Regions from separate parts of the Streptomyces sp. NPDC004788 genome, predicted to be linked through region 2. Evidence: riboswitches for the same ligand, from Rfam matches in the RefSeq annotation. Region 2 holds a riboswitch; the other holds the start of a gene.
The links. Region 2 has a riboswitch for S-adenosylmethionine ahead of thrC (threonine synthase). Riboswitches for the same ligand answer to the same signal wherever they lie in the genome.

Region 1: linked by a shared signal. The riboswitch ahead of ACWEJX_RS28630 (aminotransferase class V-fold PLP-dependent enzyme) and the one ahead of thrC (threonine synthase) in region 2 are both predicted to bind S-adenosylmethionine.

Annotation. Positions count from the first base shown of each region.
Region 1 covers NZ_JBSGBF010000082.1:16,349-23,161, forward strand. The annotation lists gene ACWEJX_RS28610 (NYN domain-containing protein) at 1-656, opposite strand, end outside; gene ACWEJX_RS28615 (hypothetical protein) at 722-964, opposite strand; gene ACWEJX_RS28620 (rhomboid family intramembrane serine protease) at 1,141-1,875, shown strand; gene ACWEJX_RS28625 (Lrp/AsnC ligand binding domain-containing protein) at 1,872-2,153, shown strand; gene ACWEJX_RS28630 (aminotransferase class V-fold PLP-dependent enzyme) at 2,224-3,624, opposite strand; SAM riboswitch class IV at 3,818-3,934, opposite strand; gene trpD (anthranilate phosphoribosyltransferase) at 4,034-5,098, opposite strand; gene qcrB (cytochrome bc1 complex cytochrome b subunit) at 5,239-6,813, opposite strand, start outside.
Region 2 covers NZ_JBSGBF010000001.1:117,524-124,336, forward strand. The annotation lists gene ACWEJX_RS00605 (glucosyl-3-phosphoglycerate synthase) at 1-715, opposite strand, end outside; SAM riboswitch class I at 837-978, shown strand; gene thrC (threonine synthase) at 972-2,285, shown strand; gene ACWEJX_RS00615 (MoaD/ThiS family protein) at 2,312-2,587, shown strand; gene ACWEJX_RS00620 (cold-shock protein) at 3,028-3,234, shown strand; gene groL (chaperonin GroEL) at 3,596-5,218, shown strand; gene ACWEJX_RS00630 (carboxypeptidase regulatory-like domain-containing protein) at 5,353-6,813, opposite strand, start outside.

The sequences.
Region 1 (6,813 bases), on a different contig from region 2:
GCGTCGATCTCGGCCTGCACCCGGCGCAGCGCCGCCTCGCCGCGCTTGACGTCGCTCTGGGCGCTGCGCAACTTGCGGTGAAGCGATTCCGCTTCCTTGCGGGCGGCCTCCAGGTCGTGCCGCAGCTGCTCGGTCTCGGACCTGGCCCGCTCCTTGGCGGCCACGACCTCCTCGCGCAGCCGCTCCAGCTCGCGCCGGCTCAGTTCGTCGGCGCGCTCGGCGTCGGCGCGCTCGGCCTCCTCGCCGGCGGCGGCGACGAGCTTGCCCCAGCCGGCCGGGCGCAGCACATAGGCGGCCGCGGCCACGTCGACCGGGTCGGCGGCGGCGGGCGGGGTGCCGGACTCGACGGCGCCGGCCAGTTCGGGCTGGGCCTCCTTGAAGCGCTCGCCGATCCGCTGCCGGAACAGCGGATCGCTCTCCAGGGCGGCGGCCATCGCGTTCCCGGCGAACTTGGCCCGCCGGGAGGCGGTGAAGCGGGCGTACTGGCGCAGCGGGGCGGGCAGCTCGGCGACGGTCAGGCCGCCGAACGCGTCGGCGACGAGCGCGACGACCTTGCGCCGTACGGCCTCGGGCAGCGGTCGGTCGAGCGCCTCGGCGGCAGCATCGCCCGCCGGGCCGCCGCCCGCCGGTTCATCACCGCGCGCGGGCTGCTCCACGATCCGTCACCCTCTCCCTGTCCGTCGCCCTCGCCGGGGCTCCGAAGCCCTCGCCGGGCCGCTTCTCAGGAAGCGGCGCCCGGCCTGTCCACCAGTTCGATCTGGTCCACCGCGTTGCACCACCGGCAGCGGACCGACTCGATGGTCTCACTGACCACCTCGCGCTCCTCGACGGTCGGCTCTCCGGCGAGGTCCAGATGGACGTATTCGACGACCTTGGACGAGCGCGTCACGTCGAAGCGGGTCAGATTGCCGCACAGGGTGCAGCGCCAGCGGGTCTCGGCGGTCGGCAGGGGAACCGTCGTCATCGTTGCCGTCCTCTTTCCGTACGAGGCTCAGTGTGAGGCTTTATACGAGGCATTACGGGCCCGCGGTGCGCCGTCGGACTGCGGGGGTACTGCCCGTAACCCTACGGCCTCCCGGGTACCCCGTGTCACGGCGAGGCACTCTGTCCAGGTGGGCACCGGTACGCCATGATCTGTCCATGATCGACTGGCGGGGCGCGGCCCTCGACGCATGGCGGAGTGCCCGCAGCGGACCGACCGTGACGTACGGAATCATCGCCGCCTGCGTGCTGCTCTTCGCGGCGAGCCCGGTGGCGGGCCTGAACCCCTCCTACGGCACGGGCGACACCCTCCTCGCGGCGCAGGGCGCGTACTTCCAGCGCTGGGGAGTGGTGCCGGCCGAGCTCACCGCCGGCCGGCCGGGCGCTCTGCTCACCCCGCTGACCGCGCTCTTCGTGCACGGCAGCTGGCTGCATCTGCTCGGGAACATGCTGTTCCTGTACGTGTTCGGGGCGATGGCCGAAGAGCGGATGGGCGCGGCCGAGTACGGCCTGTTCTACCTGGGCTGCGGATACCTGGCGCTGCTCGGGTACGCGGTGGCGCACGCGGACAGCGAGCAGACGCTGGTCGGGGCGTCGGGGGCGATCTCGGGGGTGCTCGGGGCGTTCCTCTATCTCTTCCCGCGGTCCCGGGTGACCAGCCTGTTCCCGTTCCTCTTCTTCCTGCCGCTGCGCTTCCCGGCCTGGATCGTGCTGATCTTCTGGTTCGTGCTCCAGTGGCTGGCGGCGCGCTCGGCGGGGGCCGGGCCGGGAGTGGCGTATCTGGCGCACGTGATCGGCTTCGCGCTCGGCTTCCTCTACGCGTGGGCGCGGTATAGAGGTGGGGCTAGAGTGAAGCCACCAGCCGCGGCCACCGAGGGAGAAAGCCAGCCGTGATCACCGCGATCGTGCTCATCAAGACCAGCGTGGACCGCATCCCCGAGATCGCCGAGGAGATCGCCGCGATCGAATGCGTCAGCGAGGTCTTCTCGGTGACCGGAACGTACGACCTGATCGCCATGGTCCGGGTGGGCCGCCACGACGACCTGGCCGATGTCATCCCGGGCCAGATCTCCAAGATCCCGGGCGTCGAGGGCACCGACACGCACGTCGCCTTCCGGGCCTACTCGCAGCACGACCTGGACGCGGCCTTCGCCATCGGCCTGGAGTCCTGACCCCGCGTACGCACGGCTGAAGCCGGCCTCTCCCCCGCGGGAGGCCGGCTTCACCCGTTCGAGCGACCGATCAGCCGCGGTCCGGGACGCAGCGGCCGTCCTCGGTGCGGTACTTCCACTGGGCGCCGTCGCGGACCAGCTCCCTCACCGCGCCCACGAACCGCTCCACGTGCTCGTCGGGCGTGCCCGCGCCGAAGCTCACCCGGATCGCGTTGAGAGACCGCTCCCCGGGGGCCGCCTCCGGGGCGCCGCACTCGCCCGGGTCCTGCGGGTCGCTGCCGAGCAGGGTGCGCACCAGCGGGTGGGCGCAGAACAGGCCGTCGCGGACGCCGATGCCGTACTCGGCGGAGAGCGCGGCGGCGAAATGGGAGCTGTTCCAGCCCTGGACGACGAAGGAGATGACGCCGACACGGTCGGCGTCATCGCCGAAGAGGGAGAGCACACGGACCTCGGGGACGTCGGCGAGGCCCTGCCGGACCTTGGCGATGAGGTGCCGCTCGCGGGCGACGAGCCGGTCGAAGCCGGCCTCGGTGAGCGCCTTGCAGGCCGAGGCGATGGAGTAGACGCCGATGACGTTGGGCGAACCGGCCTCGTGCCGGGCCGCGGTGGTGTGCCACTCCACGTCCACACCACCGTCGGCCCGGCGGGCCACCTTGCGGGAGGCGCCGCCGCCCGCGAGGTAGGGCTCGGCGTCCTGCAGCCAGTCGGCGCGGCCGGCGAGCACGCCGGAGCCGAACGGGGCGTACAGCTTGTGCCCGGAGAACGCGACCCAGTCGACGTCCAACTCCCGTACGGAGACGGGGTGGTGGGGCGCCAGCTGGGCGGCGTCGAGGACGATCCGCGCGCCGTGCGCGTGCGCGGCGGCGGCGAGTTCGCGCACCGGCCACAGCTCGCCGGTGACGTTGGAGGCGCCGGTCACGCAGACCAGCGCGGGGCCGTACGGATCGCGCTCGGCGAGCGCGCGCTCCAGGGTCTCGACGGCCTGCTGCGGGGTGCGCGGCGCGTTGAGGTAGGTGACCTGGGCGTCGCGCCACGGGAGGAGCGAGGCGTGGTGCTCGGTCTCGAAGACGAAGACCTGGCAGTCGGCGGGGACGACGTGGGCGAGCAGGTTGAGCGAGTCGGTGGTGGAGCGGGTGAAGACGACCTGGTCGCCGGGGCGGCAGTCGAGGAACTCGGCGACGGTGGCGCGGCTGTTCTCGAAGAGGTCGGTGGAGAGCTGGGAGAGGTAGCCGGCGCCGCGGTGGACGCTGCCGTAGTACGGGGCGTAGGCGGCGACGTCGTCCCACACGCGCTGGAGGGCCGGGGCGCTGGCGGCGTAGTCGAGCGCGGCGTAGGTGACCTCGCCGCCGGTGACCAGCGGGACGGTGACGTCCCGGCCGAGGACCGGCAGCGGGGCGTCGCAGCAGGGGTCGGCGGAGGTGTCGGCGGTGACGGCGGAGGCGAGGGCGGCGGCGTTCGGGCGTGCGGACATAACGGTGTCTCCCGGCATGAAAGGGGCGCGAAAAGGCGTACGAGTGCCCGTGCGGCGGCAGCGCGCGGAGGCGCGGAAAGGGGTTGCCGCGGACGGGTGTTGATTTCGGTGAGGGGCCGAGGGCCCTAACGCATTCGCTTGCTCACGAGACACCGCTCCCTAGAGGACCAAGGACCCCAGGGTGGTGCGCAGGGGTCCGCGCTTGCCGCAGGCTTCTGCTCGTGCGGCCTGGTCTTCACCCGGGGCACCCCGCCACGGACGGAGGGTTGCCGGACAGCCAGCCGGGGCTTTGTGGCTGTCACTCATGACCTGTCGAAAAACCTATGCCAGACGATCACGACGCCGCAACCCCGTCCCGGCATCCGGGACGGGGTCGCAACAGTGCGTTCACATGCCTCCGAACGAGGCGTCAGGCGTTGCTGGCGGCGATCCACCGCTCCAGGGCCCGCCGGGCCGCGCCGGAGTCGACGGACTCGGCGGCCTTCGCGATGCCCGCGGCCAGTTGCTCCGCCAGGGTGCCTTCGCCCGGCTCCAGGGCGGTGAGCGCCGCCGCCGCGTTGAGCAGCACCGCGTCGCGCACCGGCCCGGTCTCGCCGGCGAGCAGCCGTCGGGCGACATCGGCGTTGTACGACGGGTCGCCGCCGCGCAGCGCGTCCAGGGTCACCGGCTGGATGCCGACGTCACGCGGGTCGAAGCGCTCCTCGCGCACGGCGCCGTCCCGGACCACCCACACCCGGGAGGTGCCGGTGGTGGTCAGCTCGTCCAGGCCGTCGTCGCCGCGGAACACCAGGGCGGAGTTGCCGCGCTCGGCGAGGACTCCGGCCACGATCGGCGCCATCCGCGGGTCGGCGACGCCGACGGCCTGTGCCCGCACCTTGGCCGGGTTGGTCAGCGGACCGAGCACGTTGAAGGTGGTCCGGATGCCGAGCTGGCCGCGGGCCGTGGCCACGTACCGCAGCGAGGGGTGGAACCTCACCGCGAAGCAGATGGTGATGCCGGCCTCCTCGGCGACCTCGGCGACCCGGCGCGGGGTGATGTCGAGGTTGACGCCGAGCTTCTCCAGGACGTCGGAGGAGCCGGAGGCGGAGGACGCGGCGCGGTTGCCGTGCTTGACGACCTTCACGCCGGTGCCGGCCACCACGATGGAGGCCATGGTGGAGATGTTCACCGTCTTGGCGCCGTCGCCGCCGGTGCCGACGATGTCCACGGCCGGGCCGGGTACCTCGATGACGTTGGCGTGCTCGTACATGGTCCGGACGAGGCCGGTGATCTCCTCGACCGTCTCGCCCTTGGCCCGCAGCGCCACCATGAAGCCGGCGATCTGCACGTCGGTCGCCTCGCCGCGCATGATCAGGTCCATCGCCCAGGCGGTGTCGTCGGCGGACAGGTTGCGGCCTTCGAGCAGTCCGTTCAGCAGGGCGGGCCAGGAGCGGCCCGCCGCGGTGTCGCCTCCAGCGGGGTTCACAGCGCTCATGACAGCTCCTGGTCTACGACGTATGGCACGCGATGGCGTGATGACCCCACCCTATCGATCTCGGGCAACGGCAAAGAGCCCCGTCCATCGAATGGACGGGGCTCTCGCCGTGGCGACCTACGTCAGGAGGTCAGTGGTGATCAGTGGTGGCCGTGGCCGCTCTCGATCTCCCGGTACTCCTCGACGGTGGGCTTGGCGACCTGGCTGTCGCCGCCGTAGTAACCCCGGTTCAGCTTGACCCGGAGCTTCTCCATGCGGCCGATCTTGCGCTCGACACCGTTCTCGTCGACGGCCGGCGGCAGCTCGGCCGGCGCGTACTGCTCGTGCGCCGTGAGCTTGTAGCGCTGGCCCTGGCTGAGCGGCTGGTGGACCTCGACGAACTCACCGTGCGGCAGGCGCTTGATGATGCCGGACTCGCGGCCGTGCAGCACCTTGTCCTTGTCGCGGCGCTGGAGGCCGAGGCAGATCCGCTTGGTGACGATGAAGGCGATGACCGGGCCGGCGAAGAAGAAGATCCGCACGAACCAGGTGATCGAGTTCAGCGACAGGTGGAAGTGGGTCGCCCAGAGGTCGTTTCCACCACCCACCAGCATGATCATGTACGCGGTGATCCAGGCGACACCGAAGGCGGTGCGCGTCGGAGCGTTGCGCGGGCGCTGCGCGATGTGGTGCTCGCGCTTGTCGCCGGTGATCCAGGACTCGATGAACGGGTACACCGCGATGGCCGCGAGGACCAGCGGGAAGATCGCCAGCGGGATCATCACGCCGAGGACCAGCGTGTGGCCCCACAGGTTGATCTCCCAGCCCGGCATGACACGGATCAGACCCTCGGCGAAGCCCATGTACCAGTCGGGCTGGGCGCCGGTGGACACCTGGTCCGGGCGGTACGGGCCGATGGCCCAGATCGGGTTGATCGAGGCGATGGCCGCGACGACCGCGATCACGCCGAAGACCAGGAAGAAGAAGCCTCCGGCCTTCGCCATGTAGACCGGCAGCAGCGGCATGCCGACGACGTTCTTGTTCGTGCGGCCGGGGCCCTCGAACTGGGTGTGCTTGTGGACGAACACCAGGATGAGGTGCGCGACCACCAGGCCGAGCATGATGCCCGGGAGCAGCAGCACGTGCGCCGAGTAGAACCGGGCGACGAAGTCGCCGCCGGGGAACTCGCCGCCGAACAGGAACATCGACAGGTACGTGCCGATGATCGGCACGGACAGGATCGCGCCCTGCATGAAGCGGACACCGGTGCCGGAGAGCAGGTCGTCCGGGAGCGAGTAACCGGTGAAGCCGGTGAACATGCCCAGGAAGAACAGCAGGAAGCCGAACAGCCAGTTGATCTCACGCGGCTTGCGGAACGCGCCGGTGAAGAAGACGCGCATCATGTGCACGAACATGCCGGCGAGGAAGATCAGCGCCGCCCAGTGGTGGATCTGCCGGATGAGCAGGCCACCGCGCACCTCGAAGGAGATGTGCATGGTCGAGTTGAACGCCTCGGACATCAGCTGACCCTGGAGCGGGACGTAGGGTCCCATGTACTCCACCTCGTTCATGGACGGGTGGAAGAACATCGTCAGGTAGACGCCGGTCAGGATGATGATGAGGAAGCTGTAGAGGCAGACCTCACCCAGCATGAAGGACCAGTGGTCCGGGAAGATCTTCCGCATGTTGGCCTTGGCCAGCGTGTAGATCCCCAGGCGACCGTCGGCCCAGTCGGC
Region 2 (6,813 bases):
GGCCCACGGTGTGCAGCGCGTCCACCAGCAGGCCCAGCTCCACTCCGTAACCGACGGGGAAGGGCAGCTGTTCGAGCAGCGAGCGGCGCGCCGCGTACTCACCGCCCAGCGGCTGGACGAAGCCGGCGAGCTGCGGCCAGTGCAGATTGAGCAGCGGCCGCGCCACCAGCTCCGTCACCCGACCGCCCTGACCTGGGGTCTTGCCGGAGGCGAGCCCGTCGGACCCGGTGTCGAGCGGGCGGTCGTACATCGCCTTCACGAAGTGCACGTCCGGTTCGGTCAGGAGCGGCCCCACGATCCCGGAGACGAAGTCCGCCGAGAAGTCCCTGAGGTCCGCGTCCACGAAGCAGACCACGTCCCCGCTCGTCACCATCAGTGACCGCCACAGGACCTCGCCCTTGCCCGGCAGCGCCGGTATCCGGGGCAGGACCGCGTCGCGCGCCACCACCCGCGCGCCGGCCGCCGCGGCGACCCGGGCCGTACGGTCGGTGGAGCCCGAGTCGACCACCACCAGCTCGTCCACCAGCGGCACCGCCTCCGTCATCAGCTCGCGGCGGATCACCGAGACGATCGTGCCGACCGTCGCCTCCTCGTTCAGCGCGGGCAGCACGACGCTCACCTTCGTACCGCGCTTGGCGGCGAGGATCCGCTCCAGCGGACGGTCGGCCACGGACCAGGACCGCCGGGCGAGCCAGCGCTCCACTTCTTCCAGCAACGTGATCTCCATCTCGCGGATCGGACGGCCCTCTCAGGCTCCGAAGGCTTCGGTTACAGTCTTGAACAACGCGGATCCCCGATGCATGTCGGGGTGCCGACCGCGATCCACAATCGAATACCGCTCATCCAGAGGGGCAGAGGGATACGGCCCGTTGAAGCCCCGGCAACCCTCCAGTCGGTTTGTCTCGCCCAGCGAGGCCCCCGGCTAGGGAAGGTGCCAAATCCGTCTCATGGCGAAGTGCGTCATGAGGAAGATGAGGAGAAAGGGCCTCGCCTCCATGGCTGTTCAGACCGTCGCATCCGCGACCACCTCCGTCGACCTCGGTCCCGCGTCCGGGCTCTCCTGTCGCGAATGCGGCGAGACCTTCCCGCTCGGCCCGATCTTCGCCTGCGAGCTGTGCTTCGGCCCCCTCGAAGTGGCCTACGACCTGCCGACCGGCGACCCCGAGGAGCTGCGCAAGCGCATCGAGGCCGGCCCGGCCAACGTGTGGCGCTACGCCCCGCTCCTGCCCGTCCCGGCCGACGTCGCCGAGAAGCCGAACCTGAACCCCGGCTGGACCCCGCTCGTCCAGGCCGACAACCTGGCCCGCGAGCTCGGTGTCGAGCCCGGCAAGCTGTTCGTCAAGGACGACTCCGGCAACCCGACCCACTCCTTCAAGGACCGGGTCGTCGCCCAGGCCATCGAGGCCGCCCGCGCCTTCGGCTTCACCACCCTCTCCTGCTCCTCCACCGGCAACCTGGCCGGCGCCGTCGGCGCCGCCGCCGCCCGGGCCGGCTTCCGCTCCTGCGTGTTCATCCCGCACGACCTGGAGCAGGGCAAGGTCGTCATGGCCGGCGTCTACGGCGGCGACCTCGTCGCCATCGAGGGCAACTACGACGACGTCAACCGGTTCTGCTCGGAGCTCATCGGCGACCCGCTCGGCGAGGGCTGGGGCTTCGTGAACGTCAACCTCCGCCCGTACTACGGCGAGGGCTCCAAGACGCTCGCGTACGAGATCTGCGAGCAGCTCGGCTGGGTCATCCCGGACCAGCTGGTCATCCCGATCGCCTCCGGCTCCCAGCTCACCAAGATCGACAAGGGTCTGCAGGAGCTCATCAAGCTCGGCCTGGTCGAGGACAAGCCGTACAAGATCTTCGGCGCCCAGGCCGAGGGCTGCTCCCCGGTCTCCGCCGCCTTCAAGGCCGGCCACGACGTCGTGCGGCCCCAGAAGCCGAACACCATCGCCAAGTCGCTCGCCATCGGCAACCCGGCCGACGGCCCGTACGTGCTCGACATCGCCCGCCGGACCGGCGGCGCCGTCGAGGACGTCGACGACGAGCAGATCGTCGACGCCATCAAGCTGCTCGCCCGCACCGAGGGCATCTTCGCCGAGACCGCGGGCGGTGTGACCGTCGGCGTGACGAGGAAGCTCGTCGAGAACGGCGTCATCGACCCGTCGAAGACCACCGTCGTCCTCAACACGGGTGACGGACTCAAGACCCTGGACGCCGTGGCCGACACCTCTCAGGCGACCGCCACCATCCGCCCGAGCCTCGACGCGTTCCGCGACGCCGGCCTGGCCCACTGACCGCTCTTAGGAAGGCACGCACCGACATGGCCGTGAACGTCCGCATCCCCACCATCCTCCGCACCTACACCGGCGGCCAGGCCGAGGTCGCCGCCCAGGGCGCGACCCTCGCCGAGGTCATCGCCGACCTGGAGAAGAACCACGCGGGCATCGCCGCGCGCGTCCTCGACGACCAGGGCAAGCTGCGCCGCTTCGTCAACGTGTACGTGAACGACGACGACGTGCGCTTCGAGCAGGGCCTGGAGACGGCCACGCCGGACGGTGCCGGCGTCTCCATCATTCCGGCCGTCGCCGGAGGCTGACCGTCCAGCGCGGTACCGGACGCCGCCGATCCTTACCCGCGGTACTACCCGCGGGTACCGAAGTTCCCTGAATTGCCCCTTCCGCAGCAAGAAGCGGAAGGGGCAATTCTGCATGGTTGAGCGCGGTAGAGTTGGGGAAGTCCCCTCCGCTGCGCATGCCAGACGCATATGAGAATGCGCCTCGGCACGACAAGAAGTAGCCAAAGTGCCCGTGCCTTGTGTACCTTCTGCGCACTTTGCCGGGCCCGACTTGCCCCGGAATTCAGCGTAATCTCCCCAATTCCCCTTTCCGGCGTGCCCAGAATTCTCGTCCGATTGACCTGTTGCAGAGGGCAGTTGGGCAGATACATTCAGCCGCGGTCGACGCGTTCCGGCGCAGGGTCTGACCCGGGTCCGCGAAGTGCGGATCCGCGCAAGGGCCAGTAATAGGGGAGTTAGGCATGGCTCAGGGCACCGTCAAGTGGTTCAACGCGGAGAAGGGCTACGGCTTCATCGCGGTCGACGGTGGTGCGGATGTTTTCGTCCACTACAGCGCGATCCAGATGGACGGCTACCGCACCCTTGAAGAAGGGCAGCGGGTCGAGTTCGAGATCTCGCAGGGCCAGAAGGGTCCGCAGGCGGACATGGTCAAGCTCGCCACCGCCTGAGCGCGGCGCGATCGGCCACCGACGCACTTCCGTCGAGGGGCCCGCATCCTGACCGGGATGCGGGCCCCTCGCGCATGCGCGGGCGCGTACGGGCGGGCGCACGCGGGTACGTGTACGGGGCCGAAGCGCCGGGTTGTGCGCCCGAGAGGTGGTCGATCCTCCGTAGTCGCTTGCACTCGCATGGGGCGAGTGCTAATCATTGGCGTTAGCACTCTCACGCTGAGAGTGCTTACGAGGATCGGGCAGACGAGGCCGCCGACCGCGTGGGGCAAGGAACCACGAGGGCGCGCCGGCCGTCCGTCGCGGGCGTCGGCGCGGTCCTGGAGCGTTATCCACCCCATGTCCGGGAGGACCACTTCACATGGCCAAGATCATCGCGTTCGACGAGGAGGCCCGGCGCGGTCTCGAGCGCGGCATGAACCAGCTCGCTGACGCCGTCAAGGTCACCCTCGGCCCGAAGGGCCGCAACGTCGTCCTCGAGAAGAAGTGGGGCGCCCCCACGATCACCAACGATGGTGTCTCCATCGCCAAGGAGATCGAGCTCGAGGACCCGTACGAGAAGATCGGCGCCGAGCTGGTCAAGGAAGTCGCCAAGAAGACGGACGACGTCGCCGGCGACGGTACGACCACCGCCACCGTTCTCGCCCAGGCGCTGGTCCGCGAGGGCCTGCGCAACGTCGCCGCGGGTGCCAACCCGATGGCCCTCAAGCGCGGCATCGAGAAGGCCGTCGAGGCCGTCTCCGGCGCGCTGCTCGACCAGGCGAAGGAGGTCGAGACGAAGGAGCAGATCGCCTCCACCGCCTCCATCTCCGCCGCCGACACCCAGATCGGCGAGCTCATCGCCGAGGCCATGGACAAGGTCGGCAAGGAAGGCGTCATCACCGTCGAGGAGTCCCAGACCTTCGGTCTGGAGCTGGAGCTCACCGAGGGTATGCGCTTCGACAAGGGCTACATCTCGGCGTACTTCGCGACCGACATGGAGCGCATGGAGGCCGCGCTCGAGGACCCGTACATCCTCATCGTCAACTCCAAGATCTCCTCCGTGAAGGACCTCCTCCCGCTCCTGGAGAAGGTCATGCAGTCGGGCAAGCCGCTGCTGATCATCGCCGAGGACGTCGAGGGCGAGGCCCTGTCGACCCTGGTCGTCAACAAGATCCGCGGCACCTTCAAGTCCGTCGCCGTCAAGGCTCCGGGCTTCGGCGACCGCCGCAAGGCCATGCTGAACGACATCGCCATCCTCACCGGCGGCACGGTCATCTCCGAGGAGGTCGGCCTCAAGCTGGAGAACGCCGGTCTCGACCTCCTGGGCCGCGCCCGCAAGGTCGTCATCACCAAGGACGAGACGACGATCGTCGACGGTGCCGGTGACAGCGAGCAGGTCGCGGGCCGCGTGAACCAGATCCGCGCCGAGATCGAGAACTCCGACTCGGACTACGACCGCGAGAAGCTCCAGGAGCGCCTGGCGAAGCTCGCCGGTGGCGTCGCCGTCATCAAGGCCGGTGCCGCGACCGAGGTCGAGCTCAAGGAGCGCAAGCACCGCATCGAGGACGCCGTCCGCAACGCGAAGGCGGCCGTCGAGGAGGGCATCGTCGCCGGTGGTGGCGTGGCCCTGCTGCAGGCCTCCGCGGTCTTCGAGAAGCTGGAGCTGGACGGCGACGAGGCCACCGGTGCCAACATCGTCAAGCTGGCCCTGGAGGCCCCGCTGAAGCAGATCGCCGTCAACGGTGGTCTCGAGGGCGGCGTCATCGTCGAGAAGGTGCGCAACCTGCCCGTCGGCCACGGCCTGAACGCCGCGACCGGTGAGTACGTCGACATGATCGCCGAGGGCATCATCGACCCCGCCAAGGTGACCCGTTCCGCGCTGCAGAACGCGTCCTCCATCGCGGCCCTGTTCCTCACCACCGAGGCCGTCATCGCCGACAAGCCGGAGAAGGCCGCCGCGCCGGCCGGCGGCGGCATGCCGGGCGGTGACATGGACTTCTGATCCTGAGGGATCGGAAAGCTCCATAAGGACGCCGAAGGGCGGCACCCGAGAGGGTGCCGCCCTTCAGTCATTCCCGACAGCCGTTTCCGACAGGTCGTTCCCGAAGCGGGTCAGTGAGCGGGTCAGTGAGCCGGTCAGCGCACGTCGACCCAGTCCTGGCCGCTGAACGTCTGGAAGTGCGTCGCGTCGCCGTAGTACCGGATCTGGTACCAGCCGTCGGCCGAGGCCGTGGTCTTCAGCGAGACCGCGCCCGTCGACGAGGACTTGCCGGAGGCGACCTGCTTCCAGCTGGTGCTCGACCCCCACGGCTTGAACCAGATGCTCACCGACTGCGAGCCCAGACCGCGCCAGGCGCCGCTGGTGTAGTGCTGCAGCGAGCCCGTCACCGTGATCGCCGAGCCCTTCGCCACCGGGTCCGGAGAGGCCTTGAGGCCGGTGACCCGGGTCTCGGTGCGGGTGACGTGGAACGGGGCGCTGACGGACTCCGAGAGGTAGTCGTTCGTCAGGTGGCGGAGCCGGAACCAGCCGCCCTTGTTCCAGACGGCGAGGCCGAAGTAGGTCCGCCCGCCGTAGTTGTTGTAGAACTTCGTCGAGCCGATCTGCTTCCAGCCGGTCTTGCCGTCCGGGGACTGCTCCAGGACGACCGTCTGCTGGGACGAGGTGCCGGACGAGTCCGTGTACGGGGAGCGGAGCTCGCCGTACACGCTGAGCCGCGCGTCGGTGCCGAGCTTGTAGCCCACCACCGAGGTGCGGGAGTCCGCCGGCAGCGTGAGCGGCCCGTTCGCGTAGGCGTACAGGAACGGGTCGGCCGACCACACCGACCAGCCGGACCACTCGCCGAACTGGTAGTCGTATCCCGCGGCGGCGACGAGCCGCACGCTGAACCGGCCGTCGGCGTCGGTGCGCACGGTCGTGGGGACACCGCTGCCGAGTCGGGCGTTCAGGGCCGCGTTCGCCAGCGGGGCGCCGGCCGCGTCCGGGTCGGTGACCCGGCCGCTGATCGTCACGGTCTCGCCGGACACCGCACGGGCCTTGTCGGCCGAGGCGGTGACCGTCGCCCGCTTCTCGTTGCCGCTGGTGTACGCGTTGTACGTCGCGGTGCCGTGCACCTCGGCGCTGTTCTCGGTGAAGCTGGCCTGGGCCCACGCGTACCGCGACTCCACCGGGACCGCCTCGCCGGCGAACCCGCCGGTCTCGTTGGTCACGGCCGAGCCGAGCACCGTGCCCTCGCCGGTGCGCTCGTACGACACGGTGCGGCCGGGCAGCGGCACCTCGTCGCCCGAGCCGGGCTGGACGCCGAGCAGAATGCCCTTCGGGTGCAGGTTCGGGTCGGTCCAGCTCGGGTCGCCGAGGGTGAAGTCGCGCAGCTGCGGCTTCAGCGTGAAGTCGAGCGTGCCCGCGTCCGTCCGCGTCACCGTGTTGCCCGCCGAGTCCGTGGCGGTGACGTCGATCGCGTACCGGCCGAGCGACGGGATGGTGCCGCCGTCCTCGGTGAGCTTGAGCGTGGCCGCCTGCGGCAGGGCGAAGTGGCCCCGGTTCGACGGGTTCTCCTCCAGGGCCGGGAAGTCGGCGAGGACGGTGTCGCCCTGCCGGAC